2 regions of the Arthrobacter sp. S2(2024) genome follow, and region 2 is predicted to be linked to the other one. Evidence: riboswitches for the same ligand, from Rfam matches in the RefSeq annotation. Region 2 holds a riboswitch; the other holds the start of a gene.
What was found. A riboswitch is a leader RNA that binds a small molecule or an ion and turns the genes downstream of it on or off. The one in region 2 is predicted to bind S-adenosylmethionine.
Positions count from the first base shown of each region.

Region 1 (3,566 bases), on a different contig from region 2:
CTTCCGGCAGCAGCCAGTCAGCTGAATCCGCGGGGTATCCGGGCCGGACACGGTCATAGTGCTCTCCGCCGTCCTGGAAACTCTGACCGAGTTCAAGGCGCCGTTCCTCATAGAGCTTGGGGCCGGCTGACGTGCCTTTGGGTCGCGGGGCCACGCGGAAACTCCTTCGTAGGACAGGAAAAAATACCCTACGAATCTACCGCAATCAGTCGGTGCTGCACGGAGCTGCGCCCGCGGTCCCGGGAGTGTTGGGAGCCCATTCCGGGTAGCTGCGGTGATCGTTCGCGGGCACCCAACGGCCGGCGTCCACCACGTAGTCCCAACCGAGGCCATTGCTCTTGAGCGCCTGGATGCCCGCGATGAGCCGGGTGGCGTCTTCCAAACGCGACCCTACGCCGAAACTGGCCCGGAGGGATCCGGAGGGAAGGCCGAGGCGCTTGAGCAGCGGGTGGGCGCAGAAGCGCCCGTCGCGCAGGCCAATGCCGTGCTCGGCCGCGAGATAGGCCGCCACAAGTCCGGCGTCGTAGCCCTGGAGCGAGAAGTTCACGACGCCGATGGTGTCCTCGGGATCCGTGTCGCTGAAGATCTGGTGCACGGTCACGCCGTCGATTTCCTTGAGGCCTTCGACCAGGTGTGAGCGGATGGCGGCCTCGTGGGCGTGCCATTCGTCGTGGTCGAGGCTGGCGATGACTTGTGTGGCCCGGGCGAGGGTGGCCGCACCGAGAACGTTCGGCGAGCCGCCTTCGTGCCTGGCCGGTCCCGTGGCCCAGCTGACGGAATCGAGGCGCGCCTCCCGGACGGCGCCGCCTCCTGCCAGATGCGGCGTGCCGGCGTCGAGCCAGTCGGGACGGCCCACCAGGACACCCGCGCCGAACGGTGCATAAAGCTTGTGCCCCGAGAAAACCAAGTAGTCGACATCCGCGGCGGCGATGTTGATGCGGCGATGCGGGGCAAGTTGCGCCGCGTCCACCACAATCCGCGCCCCGAATTCGTGGGCCAAGGCAGCTAGTTCCTTGATGGGCAGGATTTCGCCGGTCACATTCGACGCGCCGGTGACAGCCAGGAGGCTGACGCCACCATGGGAGAGGGCTGTGCGGACATTGGCTACGGTCTCCGACAAGGTTTCCGCGGCAACAATGCTTCGGTGGGGGACGCCTTGCCACGGCAGCAGGTTTGCGTGGTGCTCGATGTCCAGGTAAAGGACTTCGTCGGTGTGCTTGCCGTCTGTGACCGGCAAGCAGCCGGCCAGGAGATTGAGGGAATCGGTGGTGTTGCGCGTGAAAATGACGGAATCGTCCGGCCGTCCGCCAACAAAGTCACGGACGATGTTGCGGGCGTTTTCGTAGACGGAGGTGCTGATTTGGGAGGCGTAGCCTGCGCCGCGGTGCACACTCGCGTAGTACGGCAGGATCTCGTTGAGGTACGCGGAAACAACCGTCAGGGCAGGTGCGGATGCGCCGTAGTCAAGGTTGGCGTAGCGGATGTGGCCGCCCTGGATCAGGGGTGCCTGCAACTCCGCGCCGGTGACCGCGGCCAGCGGGCGGGATGCCCGAGGCAGCTGCTGTGCGGTTTCGTGGTGCTGCGAAAGAGCCGTGGAAGTAATTGTGGCTGTGCTCATGGGACCTCACTCAAGAGGGACCCCTGCGTGCAGGGGGTCCGCGCTTGCCGCATCCGTTCCGGACCGGCCGGGTCGTCACCCGGGGCACCCCGCCGCGATGGAGGGTTGCCGGCCAGCAAACCGGGGTTTCGCGCTGGCACTCGTGACCTGTAAAGAGAGTAGGACACCGGCGAGGCGGGTTCCAATGTGACCGCGATTGTTAAGCGGATTGTTACACCGCCCGAAAAATGTGCCTTCAGCCGAAGAAAAAGCAGCGGACGCCCCCAAAAGGGGACGTCCGCCGTCGTTTATTCAGTGAACAGGAGGGGCTACAGAAGGTCGTCGAGTTCGGGGTTGAGCCTCTTGAGGACCTCGGAGTGCAGGATCGAGTTAGTGGCGACGGCGTTTCCCCCGAAGGGGCCGTCCGCGCCATCCAGGGATGTGAAGCGTCCGCCTGCCTCGGTCACGATCGGCACTAGGGCGGCCATGTCGTAGACCTGGAGTTCGGGTTCGGCCGCGATGTCCACGGCACCCTCGGCAACGAGGCAGTAGGACCAGAAATCGCCGTACGCACGGCTGCGCCAGACATCGTTCTCGAGGCCCAGGAAGTTGTCCAGCTTCCCGTGCTGCTTCCACTCGGAAAGCTCGGAGTAGGAAAGCGAGGCGTCTTCGAGCCGGGACACGTTGGAAACTTTCAACCGGGTGGCGGCGGCCAGCGACCGGCCCATGTAGGCGCCGGAGCCCTTGGCCGCCCACCAACGCTTGCCGAGCGCCGGAGCGCTCACGAGCCCCACTACTACTTCGCCCTCGTCCACGAGGGCGATGAGCGTAGCCCAGACGGGTACGCCGCGCACGAAGTTCTTGGTCCCATCGATGGGATCGATGATCCAACGCCTCGAGCCGTGGCCCGTGCTGCCGAATTCTTCGCCGAGGACGGCGTCGCGGGGCCGGGAGCGGGAGAGCTGCCCACGGATTGCTTCCTCGGCGGCTTTGTCGGCATCGGTGACTGGGCTCAGGTCGGGTTTGGTCTCCACCTGGAGGTCCAGCGCCTTGAACCGCTCCATTGTCAGGGAATCGACGGAATCGGCCAGCACATGGGCCAGCCGCAGGTCGTCGTTGTAGCTCGAATCGGGTTGGGTCATGGTTCCAAACTACCGTCTATTCGCCGGTGAGCCGGGGAGGTAGGACGGCATGCGCTGAGTTAGTTGACCGTACCCAGTTCCTTGGCCTCTTGGGCTTCCATGCGCGGGTCCGCACCAAGGAGCCTGCGGAGCGATGCGAGGCGGGCGGGGCCGGCCTCGCCCGCGTGGCCTTCGGCGACCCAGGAATCCAGCCCGCATCGAACGGCGGAGGCATCGTGCTTGCAACCCCGCTCGCACCTTTCCGTCCCCGGTTCCAGGTCCGGGAAGGCGTGCAGGATGCGGTCCGGGTTCACGTGGGCGAGGCCGAAAGAACGGATGCCGGGCGTATCGATGATCCAGCTTCCGCCAGGGGCGTCGCTGAGCTTCAGTGCGAGGGCAGAGGACGAGGTGTGGCGTCCGCGCCCCGTCACGGCGTTGACCCCGCCTGTGGCGCGCTCGGCCCCGGTGAGGGCGTTCACCATAGTGGACTTCCCGACGCCGGAATGGCCCAGGAGGACGGTGACCTTGCCGTCGAGGTAGTCCCGCAACTGGCCGACGGCGTCACTGTCGAGGCGGGCGGACAGGCCGTCGTCGGAGCGGGCGTCGATTCCGGAGGCGCCGGCGTCGGCCGTCCGGCTGATGATGATCGGGAAACCGAGGCTCACATAGTTGGCGAGTAGTTCCGTCGGATCCTTGACATCTGCTTTGGTGACGAGCAGCAGCGGCTCGATTCCGGCGTCGTACGCTGCCACCAAGGCGCGGTCGATGAATCCGGTGCGTGGTTCCGGATTGGCTGCCGCAACCACCACCACGAGCTGGTCGGCGTTGGCGACGACGGCTCGCTCGAT
Region 1 covers NZ_JAYKZI010000002.1:204,641-208,206, reverse strand. The annotation lists gene VLA65_RS04640 (class I SAM-dependent methyltransferase) at 1-154, opposite strand, end outside; gene VLA65_RS04635 (aminotransferase class V-fold PLP-dependent enzyme) at 206-1,618, opposite strand; SAM riboswitch class IV at 1,654-1,766, opposite strand; gene hisN (histidinol-phosphatase) at 1,927-2,739, opposite strand; gene rsgA (ribosome small subunit-dependent GTPase A) at 2,799-3,566, opposite strand, start outside.
Region 1: it holds a riboswitch for S-adenosylmethionine, as region 2 does, so the genes downstream of both, VLA65_RS04635 (aminotransferase class V-fold PLP-dependent enzyme) here and VLA65_RS02155 (hypothetical protein) in region 2, are expected to answer to the same signal.

Region 2 (21,255 bases):
GGGCAGCGGTATCCCACGAACCTAGAGCACCTTGCGGATCGTCTCTTCGAAACTCACCACGTGGTGCAGGGCGAGCGCCGCCGCGCGGTCCTCGTCGCCGTCGGCGATTGCGGTGAGCAGCTCAGCGTGCTCTGCGACGTGGCCCGTCACAGAAGGCATCTTGTCCAGCATGTGGCACCAGATGCGGGTTGCCAGGTTGTCGTAGCGGATCAGCACGTCCTCGAGGTGCGGATTGGCCGCGGCCCTGTAGATGAGCCGGTGCACCTGGATGTCGTAGCGCATGAGGTCCTGCTGGCCGGCGTCGTGTGCCTCCAGGCCGCTGATGGCTGCGGCGACCTCGCGCAGTTCTTCCCTCAGCTTCGGGCTGGCCATGCGGGCAGCCCGCCGTGACGCCAAGGGCTCAAGCAGCTCGCGGATTTCGGAGACGTCCGCGAGCTGGGTGATGTCGACGCCGGTGGCGAAGGTTCCGCGGCGGGGATATGAGACCACAAGGTGGTCGCTTTCCAGCCGCTTGATGGCCTCGCGCACGGGTGTCCGTCCGATGCCGAGCTCCGCGGCGACCTGCCCGTCGTTGATGGGGTCTCCGGGTTTGATGTCCAGCATGATGAGCCGGTCGCGCAGGAGCAGGTAGGCGTTTTCCGCCAAGGACGTTCCCTGCGTGCCTGTGTCCGGTGCTTCCAGTGCAGTGCTCATGTGCCTCTCCCGTTTGCCACAATTCCAAGTCTGGCGGTTCAGTTGCCGCCGGACTGTTGACGGCTGTGTGATCTTCAACATACTATGGCAACAGTTCTAATATATCAGTTGCTGATTAGTCAGTAAATATAAGTATCTCAAAAGGAGACCACGATGGTTGAACCGCTGATCCGCCCACTCGCCCAGGCGGACCCGGAGGTTGAGCAGGCGATCGCCCAGGAACTCATCCGCCAGCAGTCCACGCTGGAAATGATCGCCTCCGAAAACTTCGCTCCTGCAGCCGTCATGCAGGCACAGGGCTCGGTCCTGACCAACAAGTACGCGGAAGGCTACCCCGGCAAGCGCTACTACGGCGGCTGCGAGCATGTGGACGTCATCGAGCAGCTGGCCATCGATCGCGTCAAGGCCCTCTTCGGCGCCGAAGCCGCAAATGTCCAGCCGCACTCCGGCGCCCAGGCCAACGCCGCAGCCATGTTCGCGCTCCTTGAACCGGGGGACACCATCATGGGCCTCGACCTGGCGCACGGTGGCCACCTGACCCACGGCATGCGCATCAACTTCTCCGGCAAGCTGTACAACGTCATCCCGTACCACGTCAGCGAATCCGACCTCCGGGTGGATATGGCGGAAGTGGAAGCCCTCGCCCTGGAACACCGCCCGAAGCTGATCGTTGCCGGTTGGTCCGCCTACTCGCGCCACTTGGATTTCGCAGAATTCCGCCGCATCGCCGACCTCGTGGGCGCCTACCTCATGGTGGACATGGCCCACTTCGCCGGCCTCGTCGCAGCGGGACTGCACCCCAACCCGGTGCCGTATGCCGACGTCGTGACCACCACAACCCACAAGACACTCGGCGGCCCGCGCGGCGGAGTCATCCTGTCGAAGGAACAATACGCACGCAAGATCAACAGCGCGGTTTTCCCCGGCCAGCAAGGCGGCCCGCTGGAGCATGTGATCGCGGCCAAGGCCGTGGCGTTCAAGATGGCGGCTGAGCCTGAATTCCAGGAACGCCAAGCACGGGTGCTGGAAGGCGCCAAGCTCCTGGCCGAACGACTCCTGAAGGACGACGTGGCCGCAGCGGGGATCTCGGTGGTCAACGGAGGCACCGACGTCCACTTGGTCCTCGTTGACCTGCGCCACTCGGAACTGGACGGCCAGCAGGCCGAGGACACCTTGCACCGCATCGGCATCACCGTGAACCGCAACGCCGTCCCGTTCGACCCCCGGCCGCCGATGGTTTCCTCCGGACTCCGCATCGGCACCCCGGCGCTCGCCGCACGCGGCTTCGGTGCCAAGGAATTCGCGGAGGTCGCGGACATCATCGCGACGGCGTTGATCGCCTCCGCCAGCACTGGCACAAACAGCAGCGGCACCTTGGGAGACGAGGCCGCCGTCGAACTCCGCGGGAGGGTTACCGCGCTCGCCGAGCAATTCCCGCTTTACCCGCACCTTTCCCAGGCTGGCAGCGGCAACGACGCCGCTTCCACCGAACTTGAGGCAGAAATGATTGGAGCAGCCCAGTGAGCGCAGACCAACTCCCCGAACACCCGGATTTCCTGTGGCGTAACCCGGAGCCCAAGGCTTCCTACGATGCCGTGATCGTGGGTGGTGGCGGCCACGGCCTGGCCACCGCGTACTTCCTGGCCAAGAACCACGGCATGACCAACATCGCCGTCCTGGAAAAGGGCTGGCTGGCCGGCGGCAACATGGCGCGCAACACCACCATCATCCGCTCCAACTACCTCTGGGACGAGAGCGCCGCCATCTACGAGCACGCCCTTAAGCTCTGGGAGATCCTGCCCGAGGAACTCGAATACGATTTCCTCTTCAGCCAGCGCGGCGTCATGAACCTCGCCCACACCCTCGGCGACGTCCGCGAAAGCGTCCGCCGCGTCGGCGCGAACAAGCTCAACGGGGTCGACGCCGAATGGCTGGACCCGCAGCAGGTCAAGGAACTCTGCCCCATCCTGAACATCAGCGACAACATCCGCTACCCGGTGATGGGCGCTACTTACCAGCCCCGGGCCGGCATCGCGAAGCACGACCACGTCGCCTGGGCTTTCGCCCGCAAGTGCGACGAGCTCGGCGTGGATATCATCCAGAACTGCGAAGTAACGGGCTTCCTGAAGGACGGCAACCGCGTGGTGGGCGTCAAGACCAACCAAGGAACCATCCACACCGAAAAGGTTGGCCTCGCGGCCGCCGGCCACAGCTCGGTCCTCGCCGAAATGGCCGGCTTCCGCCTCCCGATCCAGTCCCATCCCCTCCAGGCGCTGGTATCGGAGCTGCATGAGCCGGTCCACCCCACGGTGGTCATGTCCAACCACGTGCATGTCTATGTATCCCAGGCGCACAAGGGCGAGCTGGTCATGGGCGCCGGCGTCGACTCTTACAACGGCTATGGCCAGCGCGGTTCCTTCCACGTGATCGAGCATCAGATGGCTGCCGCCGTCGAACTGTTCCCGATCTTTGCCCGGGCCCATGTGCTCCGGACTTGGGGCGGAATTGTGGACACCACCATGGATGCCTCGCCGATCGTTGGACTCTCGCCGGTTGAGAACATGTTCGTCAACTGTGGATGGGGAACGGGCGGCTTCAAGGGCACGCCCGCTGCGGGCCTGACCTTCGCCCACACCATCGCCACGGGAACGCCGCACGAGCTCAACAAGCCTTTTTCACTGGAACGCTTCGAGACCGGTGCCCTGATCGACGAACACGGCGCCGCCGCCGTCGCCCACTAGCCGCAGCCTTTTAGGAGACCAACCATGCTGCTCATCAGCTGCCCCAATTGCGGGCCACGAGACGAAACCGAATTCCACTACGGCGGCCAGGCCCACGTGGCCTATCCGGAAAACCCGGACGCGCTGACGGACCGCCAGTGGGCCGAGTACTTGTTCTACCGCGACAACACGAAAGGCGCCTTCGCCGAACGCTGGGTACACAGCACCGGTTGCCGCCAATGGTTCAACATGCTCCGTGACACCGTCAGCTATGACATCCAGGCCATCTACAAGATGGGCGAACCGCGCCCTGATGTGAACACCACAGCAGCCACCACTCCGGAAGGAGCAACGAAGTGACCCCGCAGAACGCCCGCCTCGCCACCGGCGGCCGCATCGACCGCAGCATCTCCTGGCGGTTCACCGTGGACGGCCAGGAATACACCGGCCACCCGGGGGACACTGTCGCTTCCGCATTGCTGGCCAACGGCCGCATCAACGCAGGCAACTCCCTCTACGAGGACCGGCCCCGCGGCATCATGTCCGCCGGCGTGGAAGAATCCAACGCCCTGGTCAAGGTGGCTGCCCGCTTCCCCGGCCATGTCGCCGAGTCGATGCTTCCGGCGACCACCGTGTCCCTCGTGGACGGGCTCAACGTTGAGTTCCTGAACGGCCTCGGCAAGCTCGATCCCAACGAGGACCGCGCCGAGTACGACAAGAAGTACGTCCACACAGACGTCCTGGTGGTTGGCGGCGGCGTTTCCGGCCTCGCGGCAGCCCGCGAAGCCGTCCGCACCGGAGCCAGGGTCATCCTGATCGATGACCAGCCCGAACTCGGCGGCTCGCTGCTTTCCGGCTCCGCTGCCCCGGAACTCGCCGAAGTGATCGAAGGCAAGCCGGCGCTCGAATGGATCGCCGATGTCGAGGCGGAGCTCGTCTCCGCCGCCGAATGCACCGTCCTCAACCGCACCACGGCGTTCGGCTCCTACGACGCGAACTATGTGATCGCGGCACAGAACCGCACCGACCACCTCGGCAGCCCGGCCGCGGACGGCGTCTCCCGCCAGCGTATTTGGCACATCCGTGCCAAGCAGGTGGTCCTGGCCCCCGGTGCCCACGAGCGTCCGCTCGTCTTCGAGAACAACGACCGGCCCGGCATCATGCTGGCCTCGGCTGTCCGTAGCTACCTCAACCGCTACGCAGTCGCCGCCGGACGGCGGGTCGTCATCGGCACCACCAACGATTCGGCCTACTTGCTCGCTGCGGATTTGCTGGCCGCAGGCGTCAAGGTCGCCGCCGTCGTCGACGCCCGCCCCAAGCCCAGCGAGAAAGCGGCAACCGCCGTCGAAAGCGGCCTCCGCGTCCTCGTCGGCAGCGCCGTCGCCGATACCTCCGGCGCGGGGGAAAACGGCCGGATCGACGGCGTCACCATCCGCAGCCTCAACGACGACGGCGAAGTCACCTCCGGCGTCGAACGGATCGCTTGCGATCTGCTGGCGGTTTCCGGTGGCTGGAGTCCCGTGGTCCACCTCCACAGCCAGCGCCAGGGCAAGTTGCGTTGGGACGATGACCTGGCCGGCTTCGTGCCGAGCTCCGTGGTCAGGGACCAGCATGTTGCCGGTTCAGGCCGTGGCAGCTACGAGCTCGAGGATTGCCTGAGCGAAGGCGCATCCGCCGGTGCCGCGGCCGCTATCGCCGCAGGCTTCAGCACCCAGACGGTGCCTGTCGAGTTGAAGGCGCCCGTGGCCTCCGCCCCGACCCGCCAGTTGTGGCTGGTGCCGGGGCAGAGCGGAAACGCGGGGGAGTGGCACCACCACTTCGTCGACTTCCAGCGCGACCAGTCCGTGGCCGACGTGCTCCGTTCCACCGGGGCCGGCATGCGCTCGGTGGAACACATCAAGCGGTACACCTCCATCAGCACGGCCAACGACCAGGGCAAGACCTCCGGGGTCAACGCCATCGGCGTGATCGCGGCGGCCCTCAAGCAGGCTGGAGAGGCAGCCCGTGGCATCGGGGACATCGGAACCACGACCTACCGTGCCCCGTTCACGCCGGTGGCCTTCGCGGCGTTGGCCGGACGCCAGCGCGGCGAGCTGTTCGATCCCGCCCGCGTGACCTCCATCCACCCCTGGCACGTTGCCCAGGGAGCGCTCTTCGAGGACGTCGGCCAGTGGAAGCGGCCGTGGTACTACCCGCAAGCGGGCGAGGACATGGACGCCGCGGTGCTCCGTGAATGCGCCGCAGTCCGCGAATCCGTGGGCTTCATGGACGCCGCCACGCTCGGCAAGATCGAGATCCGTGGCAAGGACGCCGGTGAGTTCCTGAACCGCATCTACACCAACGCGTTCAAGAAGCTTGCCCCCGGTTCCGCCCGCTACGGGGTCATGTGCACCCCGGACGGCATGATCTTCGACGACGGCGTGACCCTGCGCCTCGACGAGGGCCGCTACTTCATGACCACCACCACCGGCGGCGCAGCCAAGGTCCTCGACTGGCTCGAGGAATGGCACCAGACCGAGTGGCCCGAACTCGACGTCGTGTGCACGTCGGTGACCGAACAGTGGACGACGATTGCCGTCGTCGGGCCGAAATCCCGCGCCGTGATCGCCAAAGTTGCCCCGCAACTGGCGGCCGACGGCGGGCTGGACGCCGAAGCGTTCCCGTTCATGACGTTCCGCGAGACCACGCTGGCCTCCGGAGTCCAGGCACGGGTTTGCCGGATCTCGTTCTCCGGTGAGCTTGCCTACGAAATCAATGTTCCGTCCTGGTACGGGCTCAACACCTGGGAAGCCGTTGCTGCCGCAGGTGCCGAGTTCAACATCACCCCGTACGGCACGGAAACCATGCACGTGCTGCGTGCCGAGAAGGGCTACCCGATCGTCGGGCAGGACACGGACGGGACTGTCACCCCGCAGGATGCCGGGATGGAGTGGATCGTTTCCAAAGCCAAGGACTTCATCGGCAAGCGTTCGTACAGCCGCGAGGACGCGGTCCGCACTGACCGCAAGCACCTGGTCAGCGTCCTGCCGGCGGACGGCTCGTTCCGTCTTCCGGAAGGCACCCAGCTCGTGGAAAAGGGAATCCCGGTCAACCCGGCTTACGGCCCCGTGCCGATGCAGGGCTTCGTGACCTCGAGCTACCACAGTGCCGCATTGGGCCGTTCCTTCGGCCTGGCTCTGATCACCAACGGCCGCAACCGCATCGGCGAGACCTTGGTGGCCTCCGTCGGCGACCAGTTGCTGGACGTCGTTGTCGGAGAAACCGTACTTTTCGACGCAGAAGGGACCCGTAAAGATGGCTGAAACAGCAACCCCCGCAAACCCTGAGACGCTCCGTGCGGCACGCCGCAGCCCGGCGTCGCACTTGGCACCGACCTTCGAGTCCGGCTCCGTGGCTGGAACAGTGGCGTTGAAGGAGATCCCGTTCCAAACCATGGTGGGGATCCGGGTTGACAGGAATTCCGACGCCGGAGCCCGCCTCGCGTCCGTGACAGGCGGCCTGCCGGCTGCCTGCGGCGACATCAGCGGGGGTGAGAGGGCCACCACCCTGTGGCTTGGGCCGGAAGAATTCCTGGTGGTCGCACCGGAATCGGCCCACGATTCACTGGGCGGAGACCTTGTCCGCGCCCTGGTGGAGGCCTTGGGCGACGACCCTGGACAGGTGGTGGACTTGTCCGCCAACCGCACCACCTTCGAACTGTCCGGGATCCGGGCGCGAGACGTCCTGGAGAAGGGTTGTTCGCTGGACCTGCACCCCCGCGCCTTCCGCACCGGAACGGCACTGGCCACGGAAATCGGCAACATCCCCGCCATGCTGTTCAAGACCGGCGAGGACAGCTTCCGGATCTTCCCGAGGGCGTCGTTCGCCGACTTCCTGGGCCGCTGGCTGCTTGACGGCATGAGGGAATACGCCTCTCCTGAGGTCCCCTGATGGCATTGAGCGTGCTTGACCTGTTTTCCATTGGCATCGGGCCGTCGTCCTCGCACACGGTCGGCCCAATGCGGGCGGCGAAGCAGTTCACCGACGGCCTGGAATCCTCCGGGCAACTCGCGGCAACGGTGCGCGTCCAGGCAGAGCTTTTCGGCTCGCTGGGCGCCACCGGCCGCGGCCACGGTTCGGACAAAGCCGTGGTGCTGGGACTACAGGGCCAATCACCGGAAACGGTGGACACGTCCACCGCCGATGACCAGGTTGCCGCGGCCGCCCTCGACGCCGAATTGCGGATAGCCGGACACCACCGCGTGGACTTCAACTGGGATGAAGACGTGGTCCTGCACCGACGCAAATCCCTGCCTGCCCACCCCAACGGCATGACCTTCCGGGCCCTCGACCACACCGGGGAAGTGCTCCGCGAACGGAGCTACTATTCGATCGGCGGCGGCTTCGTGGTGGACGGTGACGCGTCCGGAAACGACAAAGTGGTCGCTGACAGCACCGTGCTGCCCTATCCGTTCAGCACTGCAGACGAGCTCCTGGCGATCTGCGCACGGGAGGGCATGTCCATTTCCGATGTCATGCTCGCCAACGAACTCGTGTGGCGCAGCGAGGCCGAACTTCGCGAGCGGCTGCTGCAGATCTGGGCCGTCATGCGCGAATGCGTCGACAATGGCTGCGCCGCGGAAGGAATCCTCCCGGGAGGCTTGAACGTCAGGCGACGGGCGCCGTCGTTGTTCAAGTCGCTCAAGGCCACCGACGCCGGTCTGCAAGGCTCAAGCTCGGCAGACCCGCTGCTCGCCATGGAATGGGTGAACCTGTTCGCGCTGGCCGTGAACGAGGAAAACGCCGCGGGTGGCCGCATTGTCACGGCGCCCACCAACGGTGCGGCGGGCATTGTTCCGGCGGTACTGCACTATTACACGAAATTCGTGCAGGGCGCCGACGACGACGGCGTGGTCCGCTTCCTGCTCGCGGCGGCCGCCGTCGGGATCCTGTTCAAGATCAACGCCTCCATTTCCGGCGCCGAAGTCGGCTGCCAGGGTGAAGTGGGCTCAGCCTGTTCGATGGCTGCCGCTGGTCTGTGCGAGGTCCTTGGAGGCACTCCCAAACAAGTGGAGAACGCCGCGGAAGTGGGCATCGAACACAACCTTGGCCTCACGTGCGATCCCGTAGGCGGGCTGGTGCAGATCCCGTGCATCGAACGCAACGCCATCGCCAGCGTGAAGGCCATCAACGCTGCCCGTCTTGCCCTGCACGGCGACGGCAGCCACAAAGTGTCCCTTGATAAAGCCATCAAAACCATGCGAGAGACAGGAGCGGACATGAAAAGCAAGTACAAGGAGACCTCCCGCGGAGGCCTCGCCGTCAACGTAGTGGAGTGCTAGCCATGACTGTCACACAGAATGAATCCGCCCCGCGACCTGGAGCGGCCCTGCCGGCTACCACCGTTGAGCATGTCCTGACGCTCGATTGCCCGGAAACGCGGGGCATCGTGCACGCCGTCTCCGGCTTCCTCCTGGAACACGGCTGCGACATCATCGACAACAAGCAATTCGACTCCCAACTGGATCACCATTTCTTCATGCGGATCCACTTCGCATCGGAAGGTGACGAATCGACGATCGACTCGCTCCGGGAAGCCTTTGCGCCTGTTGCCGAAAAGTTCGGCATGCGCTGGCAGTTGCAACGCCACGGTGCCAAGCGGCGCGTCCTGATCATGGTCTCGAAGTTCGAGCACTGCCTCAACGATCTCCTGTTCCGGGCCCGTATCGGGGAACTGCCGGTCGAGATTGTCGGGGTGGTCTCCAACCATCCGGACCACAGGCGGACGGTCGAATGGCACGGCATTCCGTTCTTCCACGTGCCCGTCACCGCGGACACCAAGGCGGCGGCTGAAGGACAACTCCTTGACCTGATCGATCGCCTGGACGTCGAACTGGTGGTCCTGGCCCGCTACATGCAGGTCCTCAGCGACGATCTTGCCCGCAAGCTCGACGGCCGGGCCATCAACATCCACCATTCATTCCTGCCCAGCTTCAAAGGTGCCAAGCCGTACCACCAGGCTTACGCCCGGGGCGTCAAGACCGTGGGTGCCACCGCGCACTACGTCAACGGTGAGTTGGATGAGGGACCGATCATCGCCCAGCAAGTGGTCGAAGTTGACCACACCTTCGGTCCTGACGACCTCGTGGCAGCCGGCCGCGACACCGAGTGCAAAGCACTCAGCAACGCCGTCCGCTGGCACTGCGAAGGCCGCGTGATCCTGCAAGGCAACAGAACCGTAGTGCTCAAGTAGCGTTTGAACGGCCCACCCAACGGTGGGCCGTTCAGGCGTTGCCTAAAGCCGCGCCAAGCGTGTTGCCACGTGAAGCGCGACGAGCCTGCCCGTTCCCCGGGGGTCCCCGCCGCACAACTCGAAAATCCGCTGGAGCCTGTGGTGCATCGACTGCCGTTCCAAGTGCAGTTCCCGTGCCGCGTGAGCGGTATTGCACCCCGTATCCAGCCAGACGGCCAACGTCCGCATCAGCTCCGAGCGCCGCAGCTCGTCATGCTCGACGACGGCGCCGAGCTGCCGCCGCACGAATCCCTCACGGACTGCCGCGTCGAGGCTTCCTTGTGCCAGTCGCTCGACGGCGAAGTCCTCGGTGTCGACCACGCCGTTCGCGGCTCCCGGCCCGGACCCCGGCATGAGCTCGAGCGTCCGGCGCGCCTCTGCCAGTGACCATGGCGCCTCGCCGATTCCCTGCGCCAGCGGACCCACGGCGATGACCGAGCCGTCGGGGACCTCGAGGGCCTCAAGCGCATGGATGAGCGCGATGCGCGAACCCACTGCCCTGGTGCGGGGAAGCGCGGCCAAGGCAATCAATTCCGCGTTGTCCGCGTAGCTCGCGCTTTGCGGAACCGTGCCGTCCAGGATGCCGTCGAGCCGTGTCCGGAGCTGCCCCGCCGCAGGGGAACGCACCACGACGGCGGCCACCGGGCCGCTGGCGGGAAACCCCGACGCCGGTCCCAATTGCTGCAGTCGCCATGACTGCGTACCCGAACTGACGGCCCGCATGAGTTCGATGCCGGCAAGTTCCTTGAGTCCCGGCGGCATGCGTTGCAGCAGGGCCAAGCCGAGGATATCGACGCACCGCTCGCCGGCCACCTGCGCGAGGTTGGCGTCGCCGTCGTCGGGCACTTCCAACTCCAGCCGGGCCGCAAGGACGCCGCGGACGGGCACATCGACGGTGGTGGTGGTCCAGGACTCGGGCTGCGCGGCCGCCGTCGCGCTTCCCAAAGTGATGCCCGACGGCGAGACGAGCCTCGCGCTGGAACCCGTCCGGCCGGCCAGCACCGCGAGGAGTTGATCCAGTCCGCCTCCGTGCGCGAGTTCCGCCGCCATGGCATGGCTCGTTTCGTCACCGAACTGCAATTGTGCGACCGACTCACTGACAAGGAGCGAGTTGATGGCTTGCATGATGCCGACGAAAGGGGCCACTTTGCACAACTCGATGATGGGGAGCCCGGCCTCCTGGCCGGCGTCGAGCATGGACTCCGGAATTGCGGGCAGCTCGGGACCCGTTTCGATCGCCAAAGCGGTGATGCCGCGCGCCGCCAGTTGGCGGACGTAGTCCACGCGCCGCTCGTCCGAGGCGGTGGCGAGGGCCTGCCCGCCGCTCAGGAGCAGCTCTCCGCCCCGCAGCAACGGAGCGATGTCCAGCACTTCGCTTGAATGGACCCAACGGAGCTGCCGGGACAGTGCCTCGGGCACATCCGTCCGGAGAACTGGTTCGGCGGCTTTCAGGCTTTCGTGTTCGAAGGCGTCGGCAAGGAGCAGAGACATGACACTCCGTAACTAATTATTGGAATCTATCGTACACATCGTATCTTGTTGCTGTGATGTGGGGCACATACATTGAAGGAGTCCCTTTCCTACACGGAGGATCCCCCCAATGCACGAGAACTTATCCACTGCGACGCCTGGGGCTGCAACGGCGCAGACCGACGTCGAACAGAACCTGCAGTCCATTCCCGAATCAGCGCGTACCCGCAGCGTAGCGGGCCAATTCTGGATCTGGGCAGGCGCAAACCTTGCCCCCATCAACTGGGTCCTCGGGGCCCTCGGCGTCCAGCTTGGACTGGGCTTTGCCGATACCGTCACGGTCCTGGTGGTGGGAAACCTGATCGGCATGGCGCTCTTTGGCTTGTTTGTCCTCCTGGGCCAGCGGACCGGTGCCACCGGCATGGTCCTGGCCCGGGCCGTCTTCGGCCGCCGCGGCAACTACCTCCCGAGCGCCATCCAGGCACTCCTCGGAATCGGTTGGTGCGCCGTCAACACCTGGATCATCCTGGACCTCGTGATGGCACTCCTCGGCAAGCTCGGCATGGTCGATCCCGAGCAGCCCAACGTAGGCCCCAAGATCCTGGTGGCCTTCCTGATCATGTCCGCCCAGGTCACCATCGCCTGGTTCGGCTACAAGGCCATCGCGGCTTTCGAGAAGTGGACCGTCCCGCCCACCATCGTGGTGCTGATCGCGATGTCCGCCGTGGCCTGGTTCGGCATGAACATCGATTGGGGTTACGCAGGCCCTCCCGGTGCTGTCCTTGAGGGCGGCGCGCGGATCGCGGCCATGACCACCGTGATGACGGTTATCGGCATCGGCTGGGGGATCACCTGGTTCACCTACGCGGCGGACTATTCACGCTTCGTCAGCAAGTCCGTCCCCAAGCACAAGGTCTACCTGGCCTCCGTATTCGGCCAGTTCCTCCCGGTGGTGTGGCTCGGCATCCTTGGCGCCAGCTTGGCAACGAAAAGCGGCACGGCCGATCCCGGCCACCTCATCGTGGACAACTTCGGCGTGCTGGCCATCCCGGTGCTCTTCCTGGTGCTGCACGGTCCCATCGCGACGAACATCCTGAACATCTACACCTTTTCGGTAGCTGCCCAGGCGCTGGACATCAAGGTCAAGCGTCGCTCCTTGAACCTCTTCGTCGGACTCCTTGCCCTGGTCGGCGTCGTGTTCTTCATCCTGCAGGAGGATTTCGCGTCAACGCTGAGCACGTGGCTCGGCGGGCTCGTGGCGTGGGTAGCCGCGTGGGGAGGCATCATGTTGGTGCACTACTTCTGGGTGGACAAGCGCAGCCCCGTAGCAGTCGACCGGCTCTTCGACCCTGTGGGTACCCGCCGGCTCCCGGCGTTCAACTGGGCCGGGATCACCGCGCTCCTGGTAGGCATCTTTGCCACGTGGCTGTTCATGTACGGCGTCCTGCCGATCATGCAAGGCCCCATCGCCACGGCCATGGGCGGGATCGACTTGTCCTGGCTGGCAGGCGGACTTGTTGCCGCGGCAGTCTATGGCGCGCTGGGCCCACGGGTCCATGCCCGGTACCTTCCGCTGTCTTCCGAGACCGCAGCGTCGCAGCCGCTTGCGGAAGACGCCGTCGCCAATCTGGTCAACGACTGAAAGGACACCCGATGACCACCAACGCTTTCCCCGACGAGGCACACTCGATCACTTGGCCTGAAGGCTTCAGGGCAGCGGCGTCCTTCACCTTCGACGTCGACGCCGAATCCTGCACCATCGCGCACGATCCCACGAGCACCAGGCGCATGTCCCTCATGAGCCACCAGTCCTACGGCCCGAGGGTTGCTGTTCCGCGACTCTTGAAGATCCTCGAGCGCCAAGAGATCCAGGGAACCTTCTTCATCCCGGGATTCACGGCGGAAAGCTACCCGGACGTGGTGCGGCGGATCGTCGACGGCGGCCATGAAGTCGCCCACCACGGCTACCTGCACGAGCCAATGCAGGGAATCGACGCCGCCACCGAGGCCAACTACCTGGACCGCGGGCTCGACGCGCTCGCGAAGGTAGCCGGGGTCAGGTCGGTCGGCTACAGGGCACCGTGGTGGGAGCTCAACTGGCATTCGCCGGCGCTGCTCGCGGACCGTGGCTTCCTCTACGATTCAAGCCTGCTCGACGGCGATGCCCCCTACCGCATGGCGGTTGCCTCGGATTCGGGTGATTCGCGGGACATCGTGGAGATCCCGGTGGATTGGGCCTTGGACGATTGGGAACAATACGCGTTCTATCCGGGAGTGACAGGCAGCGGGGTCATCGAGAGTCCGGCCAAGGTGTTGGAGATGTGGACCCTCGAAGCCGAAGCCCACCACACCCAAGGCAGCTGTTTCGTCTTGACCAACCACCCTTTCATCTCCGGCCGTCCGTCCAAGGCGGTTGCCTTGGAGCAGCTGATCGGACGAGTCAAGGCCATGGACGGGATGTGGGTGACCACCTTGGAACGGATCGCCGAGCACACCAAGGCCACGGTGAACGAGATCCACAGCCACGCCCGGATCGAGGTCCCGTCCTACCCGGGCGCAGGAGCCAGCTTCACGTCCGCCCGCGTCCTACTACCCGCCCCCAACTAAGCCCGTCCCCACCCAACTGACTCGCAGTTGTTGTCGTTATCAGGGCCCAAAACGACACCTAATGCGAGCTAGTTGGGTGGGCCGGGCTAAGGGTGGGCCGGGCTACAGGTCGGTGCGGCACAGAGCGGTGTGGAGTTTGTAGAGTCCATTCAGGTCTCCGGCCGCCAAACCATCAGGGGCGCCGATCTCCGGGTACATGAGCTGGATCGGATCGTCTACGTGGTCAAGGCCAACCACGTGGCCAAGTTCGTGTTGGATCACTGCGGAGACGTAATGGGCGCCGCCGGAGACGCCCAGCAGTTCCGTGATTTGCGGGGCGTCCAAGTCCAGGCTTCCCGAGACGTAGCTCTTGGGTCCGGTGCCGAAGCTGTACATGGTGCTGCCGCCGGTTCCGATGACGGATCCTGTCAATGCGGGAGCCGCCTCGGGAGTGGTCCAGGAAATCAGCAGCGGGGCCCAACGGTCTCCGTAGAGCGCGGGCTGGTACGGCTTGCGCTTCTCGGAGGGGGTTTCCTTGCTGGTGCCGTCGTCAACGAATGTGAGGCCCGTAGCAGCGGCAATCTTTGCAATGGCGTCGGCGATGAGCCCCTCGGATCCGGCCGGGGCGAGAGCCGCGTTGACCACGTAGTGCAGTGGCCGGCACGGAGAGTAGCCCACGGGGGTGCCGTCGGCATTGGTGGCCAGGAACTTGAAGGAGTTGCTGGCCACCGCAGGCTTGGCGGGGGAGCCAAGCGGGTGGCCGGCTTCTTCCAGGCCAGGCGGCGGTGTATCCGGCGCGCGGGCCGCCTTTGGCTGACCCTGTCCGGGAGCCCCGCCCGGCCCGGAGCTGCTTGCCGTGGCGTGGGCGGACGGGGCCAGGTTCGGAAGCAAGCCGGTGATTCCAGGGTCGCCCCGGAGGAATCCACTGACCAACACGGCTACGGCAGCGACCACCGCCACCAGCATCAAATTTCGGAACAGCGCGAGCGCGGTGCTGGGGCGCTTGGGCGGCGGGCCGCCGTCGTACCCGTAGTTTGAATGCAAGTCTTCCCCCAAATCCCTGTACCGGGCACCCCAGCGGGCCGGCGGTACTAACCGATGACAGCGCCGAAGACGAAGCCCAGCCCATACGTGGCCGCGGCCGCGCCGAGACCGATGGCGAGCTGCCGGAGGCCGCGGGTCAGCGGCGAGGTTCCGGACAACAAGCCGACGACGGCGCCGGTCGACAGAAGCGCGATGCCCACCAGCGTACCGGCCACAGCAAGCGCCGCGAAGCCGGTCATGCCGAAGATGAACGGCAGGATGGGCACAATGGCGCCCGAAGCGAAGAAGCAGAAGCTCGAGATCGCGGCGCCCCAAGCGGAGCCCACGGCCTCGTGCTCATTGACGGTTTCTTCCACTTCGGGGTGCAGGGAGAGGCTGGGATCGCAATCGCAGCTGTAGACGCCCATGCGTTCAGCGGCCCGGTGTTCGGCGGCTTCGCGGGACATGCCCCGGGCCAGATACACGAGGACCAGCTCGTTGTGCTCGATGTCCAGGGCCGGGGCTGCGGTCAGCGTGGCCTGGGTAGGGCGGGTGGCCTTGAGGAGCTCGAGCTGCGAGCGGACAGAGACATATTCGCCGGCACCCATGGACAGCGCGCCTGCCAGCAGGCCGGCGATGCCGCTGAACAGGACCACAGTGGCGGGGACGCCGGTGGCCGCCATGCCCATCACGAGTGAAAGGTTGCTGACAAGGCCGTCGTTGGCGCCGAATACGGCCGCGCGGAAAGTGCCGGACAACCTGTTGCGGCCGCGCGTCGCCAGGCCGCGGACTACTTCCTCGTGGATCTGTTCGTCAGCCGCCATGGCGCGGGTCGCTGCTGGATCCTTCGCGTAAGGCGAGCGGCCTTCAGCCCTTTGGGCGAGGGCCAGCACGAACACTGATCCAAAGTTCCGGGCGAGGAAGCCGAGCATTTGGCTTCGGATCGAGGCCGCCTTCGGCATGCCGGCATGTTCCCCGAGGAGCTTGAGCCAGTGTGCCTCGTGGCGGCCCTCGGCCTCTGCGAGTGCCAACAGGATTTCGCGTTCCTCGCCGTCGCGGCGCTGCGCCAGTTGGCGGTACACGGCGGCCTCGGCCCGCTCGTCCGCCAAGTACTGACGCCAGCGCTTGATGTCCGACGACGGGGGAGTCTTGGGGGCCGCTTCGTCTTGCGATGGACTGCTTTGGTCCGAGGGATTGTCGGGATGCGTGTTGTCTGGATCTGTCGGGTTCTGTGGATCTGCGTGCGGGTGCACCGGGACTCCTGGGTTGCTGGGGCGGGCTTCATCGCCTCATTGCGGCTCCACTCTATCGCCAATTTCCGCGGTTTTTCGGCTGGCAATCCTCACTGGACGTTTTAGGCGCGCCTCAAAAACGGGAGGCTCCCGGGAGGCCTTGACCGCGGCTGGGGGCAGTGCTGGGATGGATGGACAGGGTCCACGAATTGGCGGGGTAGCGTGGTGACCGGCTGCCTCATGTGCCTGTGCGATGGGCTCAGCGGCACGTCGAACGGAGGTTGCACCATGGACAGCACCGAAACCCACGCCCGCCACCCCGACCGTCCCACGGTCGAGGCCGATCCCGCCTACGACTACAGCGAAGACCTTGAGGTGGACGAGGACTGGGAGGAACAATCCGAGGTCCTCGACGACGACGAACGGGTGGTTCCGCTCGACGCAGAGGAACACCGCGAGGACGAAGAGTTCGAATAGCCCCGGGCTCGCTAAACCCCGGAGCTAAAACGCGCTCAGGATGAAGTGCCTCTGCACGCCTGCCCGGTGCCCGGTTGCCGCCACCGTCAGGGTGAGTTTCCGTGTGGCGGGGAACCAGCGGGCGGGCTGGACCGCTTTTGAAAGGGCTTGGGTGATGAGCCGCGGCTCATGGTGCCAATAGCGTTCCAGGTTTCCGTCCACGACGAACGTGACGGAGCCTTGGGAGAGGTCGACGCCGGGAATCACCCGGACGAATTCGTCCACCCGGCGGGGGCGGGGCGACAAGAGGGTGCTGGGCTGGGTGGTGCGGTCGGCTATGGCGGTGGCGCCGTTTTCGAAAGGCATGGCCTTCTCCTGTGGAGTTGCTCTTGCCCGTTCGGTTGTCTCTGGTCCGAGCCGGGCCGCTTCTTCATCCGAACCACCCGTGAACATGGGGTTGGCGTGTGGCAAGTCGGAGCTTGGCGCCGCATCTCTTGAAGCTCTTCCTACTGTACATGCGACGGCGGCGCCGCACCCCGGAAAAAGGTGCGGCGCCGCCGTCGTACTTGACTCAGTGAAACTTAGTGGCTGGCCACCGGGTGGGCCTCCAACGGGAGTTCCTCGGTGACTCCTCCGGCGACGCGACGGTCCCATGCTTCGCGGACCTGGGGCTCCGTGGGAGGCGTCAGCAGCGAGACCACAACGTACACCAGCAACGAGGCTCCGAGGCCCCAATAGATGGGATCGTTGGCGTAGACGCCGTCTTCGCTGGGGATGATTCCCGTGGCATAGGCGATCAGCAGGGCCAGGGTCAGTACGGACCCCACGGCCATGGACCAGGCCGCGGCAATACCGGTGCCCCGCTTCCAGACCAGGCCACCCAGGATGGCAACCAGCAGGCCGCCCACCAGGATGTCGTAGGCGATGGTCAGGGCGACCACGACGTCTTGCGCCGCCATGGATATCAACACGGCCACGATGCCCAGTCCGAGGACCCAGTAGCGGTTGGCCTTGACGTCGTGCTCGGGGTTCTCGGTGTCGTCGGTGTTGATGGTCTTGCCGAACCAGCTGGCCACGAACGGGACCACGTCGGCGCGGGCAACGGTGGCCGCGGCGATGAGGGCTCCGGAAGCCGTGGACATCATGGCCGCGACTGCTGCGGCCATCACGAGGCCGCCGATGCCGATCGGCAGGATGTGCGTGGCAACCTCGGCGTAGACGACGTCCTTGCCGAGGGCCTTCACGTCGATGTTGGGCAGTGCCACGCGGGCGGCAAGGCCGATCAATGCGCCGGCGACGCCGTACAGGACGCAGTAGATACCCGCGGTGGCACCGCCCCAACGGGCCACCTTGGGAGTCTTGGCGGTGAAGACGCGCTGCCAGATGTCCTGGCCGATCAGCAGGCCCAGGGTGTAGACCACGAAGTACGTGATGATGGTTTGTGCCCCGATGCCGTCCAACTGGAAGAAGCTGGCGTCAACGCGGGCACGGATGCCATCGAAGCCGCCTGCGGCGTTCAGGACGAACGGGAGCATGAGGAAGAAGATGCCCACGGTCTTGATGATGAACTGCACCTGGTCGGCGAGGGTGATGGACCACATGCCGCCGATCGTTGAGTAGACCAGGACGATTGCGCCGCCGACGGCGATGGCGAGCCAGCGCTCCCAGCCGAAGAGGACAACGAAGATGGTGGCGTAGGCGCCCGTGGACGTGGCGCACAACATCAGGGTGTAGGCGAGCATGACGATGCCGGAAGTCTGTGTGGCGCGCTGTCCGTAACGCAGGCTCAGCATCTGGGAGACCGTGTAGATCTTCAGCCGCTGGATGGTGCCGGCGAAAAGCAGGCTCAGGAGGAGCACGCCCGAACCGATCGCGACAACCAGCCACATGCCGGAGACGCCGAACTTGTAGCCGAGGCCGACGCCGCCAACCGTCGATGCGCCGCCGAGGACGACTGCGGCCATGGTGCCGGTGTAGAGCATCGGACCGAGGCGGCGTCCTGCCACGAGGAAGTCGCTGTTGTTCTTGGTGCGCGACTTGCCCCACCAGCCGAAGGCCAGCATGGCGAGCAAATACACCACCACGATCGCAATATTGATGAACGAAGAGTCCACGGTTGGCTCCTGAAAGTGATGCGCAGAGCCCTTGGGGATTCCGACGCCGGTCCGCTGGGTTTCGTTGCGGGTTGCGGAAGGTCTCTGCGCTGGTGATTGGGGAGAGTAGTCTGTGATGTATGCCTCACAAACAACACTTGTTGCCTATGAGGTTACGTAGTGATGCGAGTAACAGTCAAGGTGCTGTCTCGCCCAGCGGACTCATCGGCGCTCCTCCAGCTTGCCAAAGGCCCTGCCGCGCGGGCGATCCGGCTACTATTGCTGCAATGACAGGGCCGCAGAAACGGCCTGAAAGGTTCGTGAATGAAGGCTCTCCCCGTTGAACCGAGCAATGTCCCCGTTGCCATCGGTTCCAGAATCCGTGCCGCCCGCCAATCGCAGCGGCTCACCATCGAGCAGGTTGCCGACGCCACCGGCCTGACCAAAGGGTTCCTGAGCCGGGTGGAACGTGACCTGACATCGCCGTCGGTCGCTTCCCTTGTGACGCTTTGCCAAGTTCTTTCAGTCTCCATCGGCGATCTTTTCGCCGCACCTGAGACGCACCTGACGCGGCGCGACGATGGGCCGCGGATTTCGCTTGGCGGCCAGGGAATCGTGGAGCGGCTCCTGACCGCCCGGTCGGAACGACGGCTGCAGATCCTACAGGCTTCCATCGAACCCCGCGGCCGGGGAGAAGCCGAGCTTTACGCCGTCGATTGCGACGTCGACGTCCTGCACGTGGTCAAGGGCCGCATCAAATTGATCCTCACCAACGAGGAGTACGAACTCGAAGAGGGGGACACGCTGTCCTTCCCGGGCCGCGAGCCGCACACCTGGGTCAATCCAACCGACGAGCCCGTTGAAGTGCTCTGGATCCTGGTGCCGGCAGCCAGCCGCTGACGCCAGCACTTTGCGATACGGGACCGCATGTGGCCGACACGCGGCGTAACACGCCTGAAACATGACTGACTCCGGGATTTAACCCTGGGGCCTTCGGTGTTACGTGCCTGAAATGATCCGTGCCGACTGCTGAAACAGGGCGACTGTACCTTCGAGTCAAGGCAACTCGTCAAGGTCGGTATCCCGTGGGGTACCAGGACCTGTTCGTTTTAAAAATGGTCTCGCCGTGCGGGCGCCATGGAGCGCCGTATATGCAGGAAGGCTCCCGAAATGAACCCAGTATTCTTCAGCGTAGGGCTGGATGTGAACCCCCAGACCCTCGATCCAGGCGCAACAGCCTGGATGCTTGCAGCTTCCGCCCTCGTCCTTCTCATGACGCCAGGTTTGGCGTTTTTCTACGGCGGCCTGGTCAGGATGAAGTCCGTCCTCAACATCATGATGATGAGCTTTGGCGCCATCGGCGTTGTCGCGGTGGTCTGGGCCCTGTGGGGCTACGGACTCGCGTTCGGCCCGGATACCCTTGGCGGATTCATCGGAGATCCCTTCGCGAACTTCGGACTCAGCGGACTGGCCAGCGTCATCGGCGGGAAAGCCCCGGGGTTGCCGGACATGGTCTTCATAGGGTTCCAAGCCACCTTCGCCATCATCACGGTGGCACTGATCAGTGGCGCGGTGGCCGAACGGGTCAGGTTTGGCCCCTGGCTGCTGTTTGCCGGCCTCTGGGTCACCATTGTCTACGCTCCTATTGCCCACTGGGTCTGGGGCGGCGGCCTCTTCGGATCCACAGGGATCATCGGCAGCAAGATCTCGGCCCTCGACTTTGCCGGTGGCACCGTCGTCCACATGAACGCCGGCATGGCAGGGCTGATGCTTGCGGTAGTGCTCGGCAAGCGGCTCGGATTCATGAAAGACCCCAACATCCGGCCGCACAACCTCCCCTTCGTGATGCTCGGGGCAGGCCTGTTGTGGTTCGGGTGGTTCGGATTCAACGCCGGTTCGGAACTGGCCGCTGATGGAATTGCCGCGCTCGCCTGGACGAATACCCTCTTGGCCACAAGCGCGGCGCTCCTCGGTTGGCTGCTTGTCGAAAGGCTGCGCGACGGCCACGCGACGTCCCTTGGTGCCGCATCCGGCGCGGTCGCCGGCTTGGTTGCGGTCACCCCGGCCTGTGGATTCGTGGACCCCATTGGCGCCATCGTCATCGGCGTCATCGCGGGTGCCGTCTGTGCACTGGCCATCGGACTGAAGTTCAAGATCGGCCTGGACGACTCCTTGGATGTTGTTGCCGTCCACTTTGTCGGCGGCCTGTGGGGGACCCTGTCCCTCGGATTCTTCGCGGTACCCTCGGCAAAGACTGAAGGCGGCCTTTTCTACGGCGGCGGCCTAAGCCAATTCTGGCCCCAAATATTGACGGCCTTGGTGGTCACTGCGTGGACGGCGATCATGACGACGCTCATCGGGCTCGCCATCCACAAGACGGTGGGCATGCGCGTCAAGGAGCACGAAGAGCTGGCCGGCATCGACATCACGGAGCACGCGGAAACAGCCTACGAGCTGGCCATGATTGGCGGGTCCTTCAATCCGGGAGAACCGCAGAACGGCAAAGCTCCGTCGAGTTCCAGCGGTGACCCAGAAGCCAGCTCCAACGGGAAAACAGATCGGATGCGCAGCAAGGCGTCGACGTGAAACTGGTCACGGCCATCGTGAGGCCGGAGCGGATCGACGAGGTCCGGGAAGCTTTGGAACACTTTGGAGTCAACGGGATGACCGTGAGCCAAGCCAACGGTTACGGCCAGCAACGGGGCTTCGTG
Region 2 covers NZ_JAYKZI010000001.1:471,856-493,110, reverse strand. The annotation lists gene VLA65_RS02225 (GntR family transcriptional regulator) at 22-693, opposite strand; gene glyA (serine hydroxymethyltransferase) at 847-2,217, shown strand; gene VLA65_RS02215 (sarcosine oxidase subunit beta family protein) at 2,214-3,434, shown strand; gene VLA65_RS02210 (sarcosine oxidase subunit delta) at 3,459-3,773, shown strand; gene VLA65_RS02205 (FAD-dependent oxidoreductase) at 3,770-6,715, shown strand; gene VLA65_RS02200 (sarcosine oxidase subunit gamma) at 6,708-7,343, shown strand; gene VLA65_RS02195 (L-serine ammonia-lyase) at 7,343-8,734, shown strand; gene purU (formyltetrahydrofolate deformylase) at 8,737-9,645, shown strand; gene VLA65_RS02185 (PucR family transcriptional regulator) at 9,688-11,175, opposite strand; gene VLA65_RS02180 (purine-cytosine permease family protein) at 11,285-12,796, shown strand; gene VLA65_RS02175 (polysaccharide deacetylase family protein) at 12,808-13,761, shown strand; gene VLA65_RS02170 (matrixin family metalloprotease) at 13,864-14,784, opposite strand; gene VLA65_RS02165 (VIT1/CCC1 transporter family protein) at 14,832-16,016, opposite strand; gene VLA65_RS02160 (hypothetical protein) at 16,284-16,472, shown strand; gene VLA65_RS02155 (hypothetical protein) at 16,497-16,817, opposite strand; SAM riboswitch class IV at 16,832-16,951, opposite strand; gene VLA65_RS02150 (sodium:solute symporter) at 17,033-18,565, opposite strand; gene VLA65_RS02145 (helix-turn-helix domain-containing protein) at 18,869-19,444, shown strand; gene VLA65_RS02140 (ammonium transporter) at 19,715-21,130, shown strand; gene VLA65_RS02135 (P-II family nitrogen regulator) at 21,127-21,255, shown strand, end outside.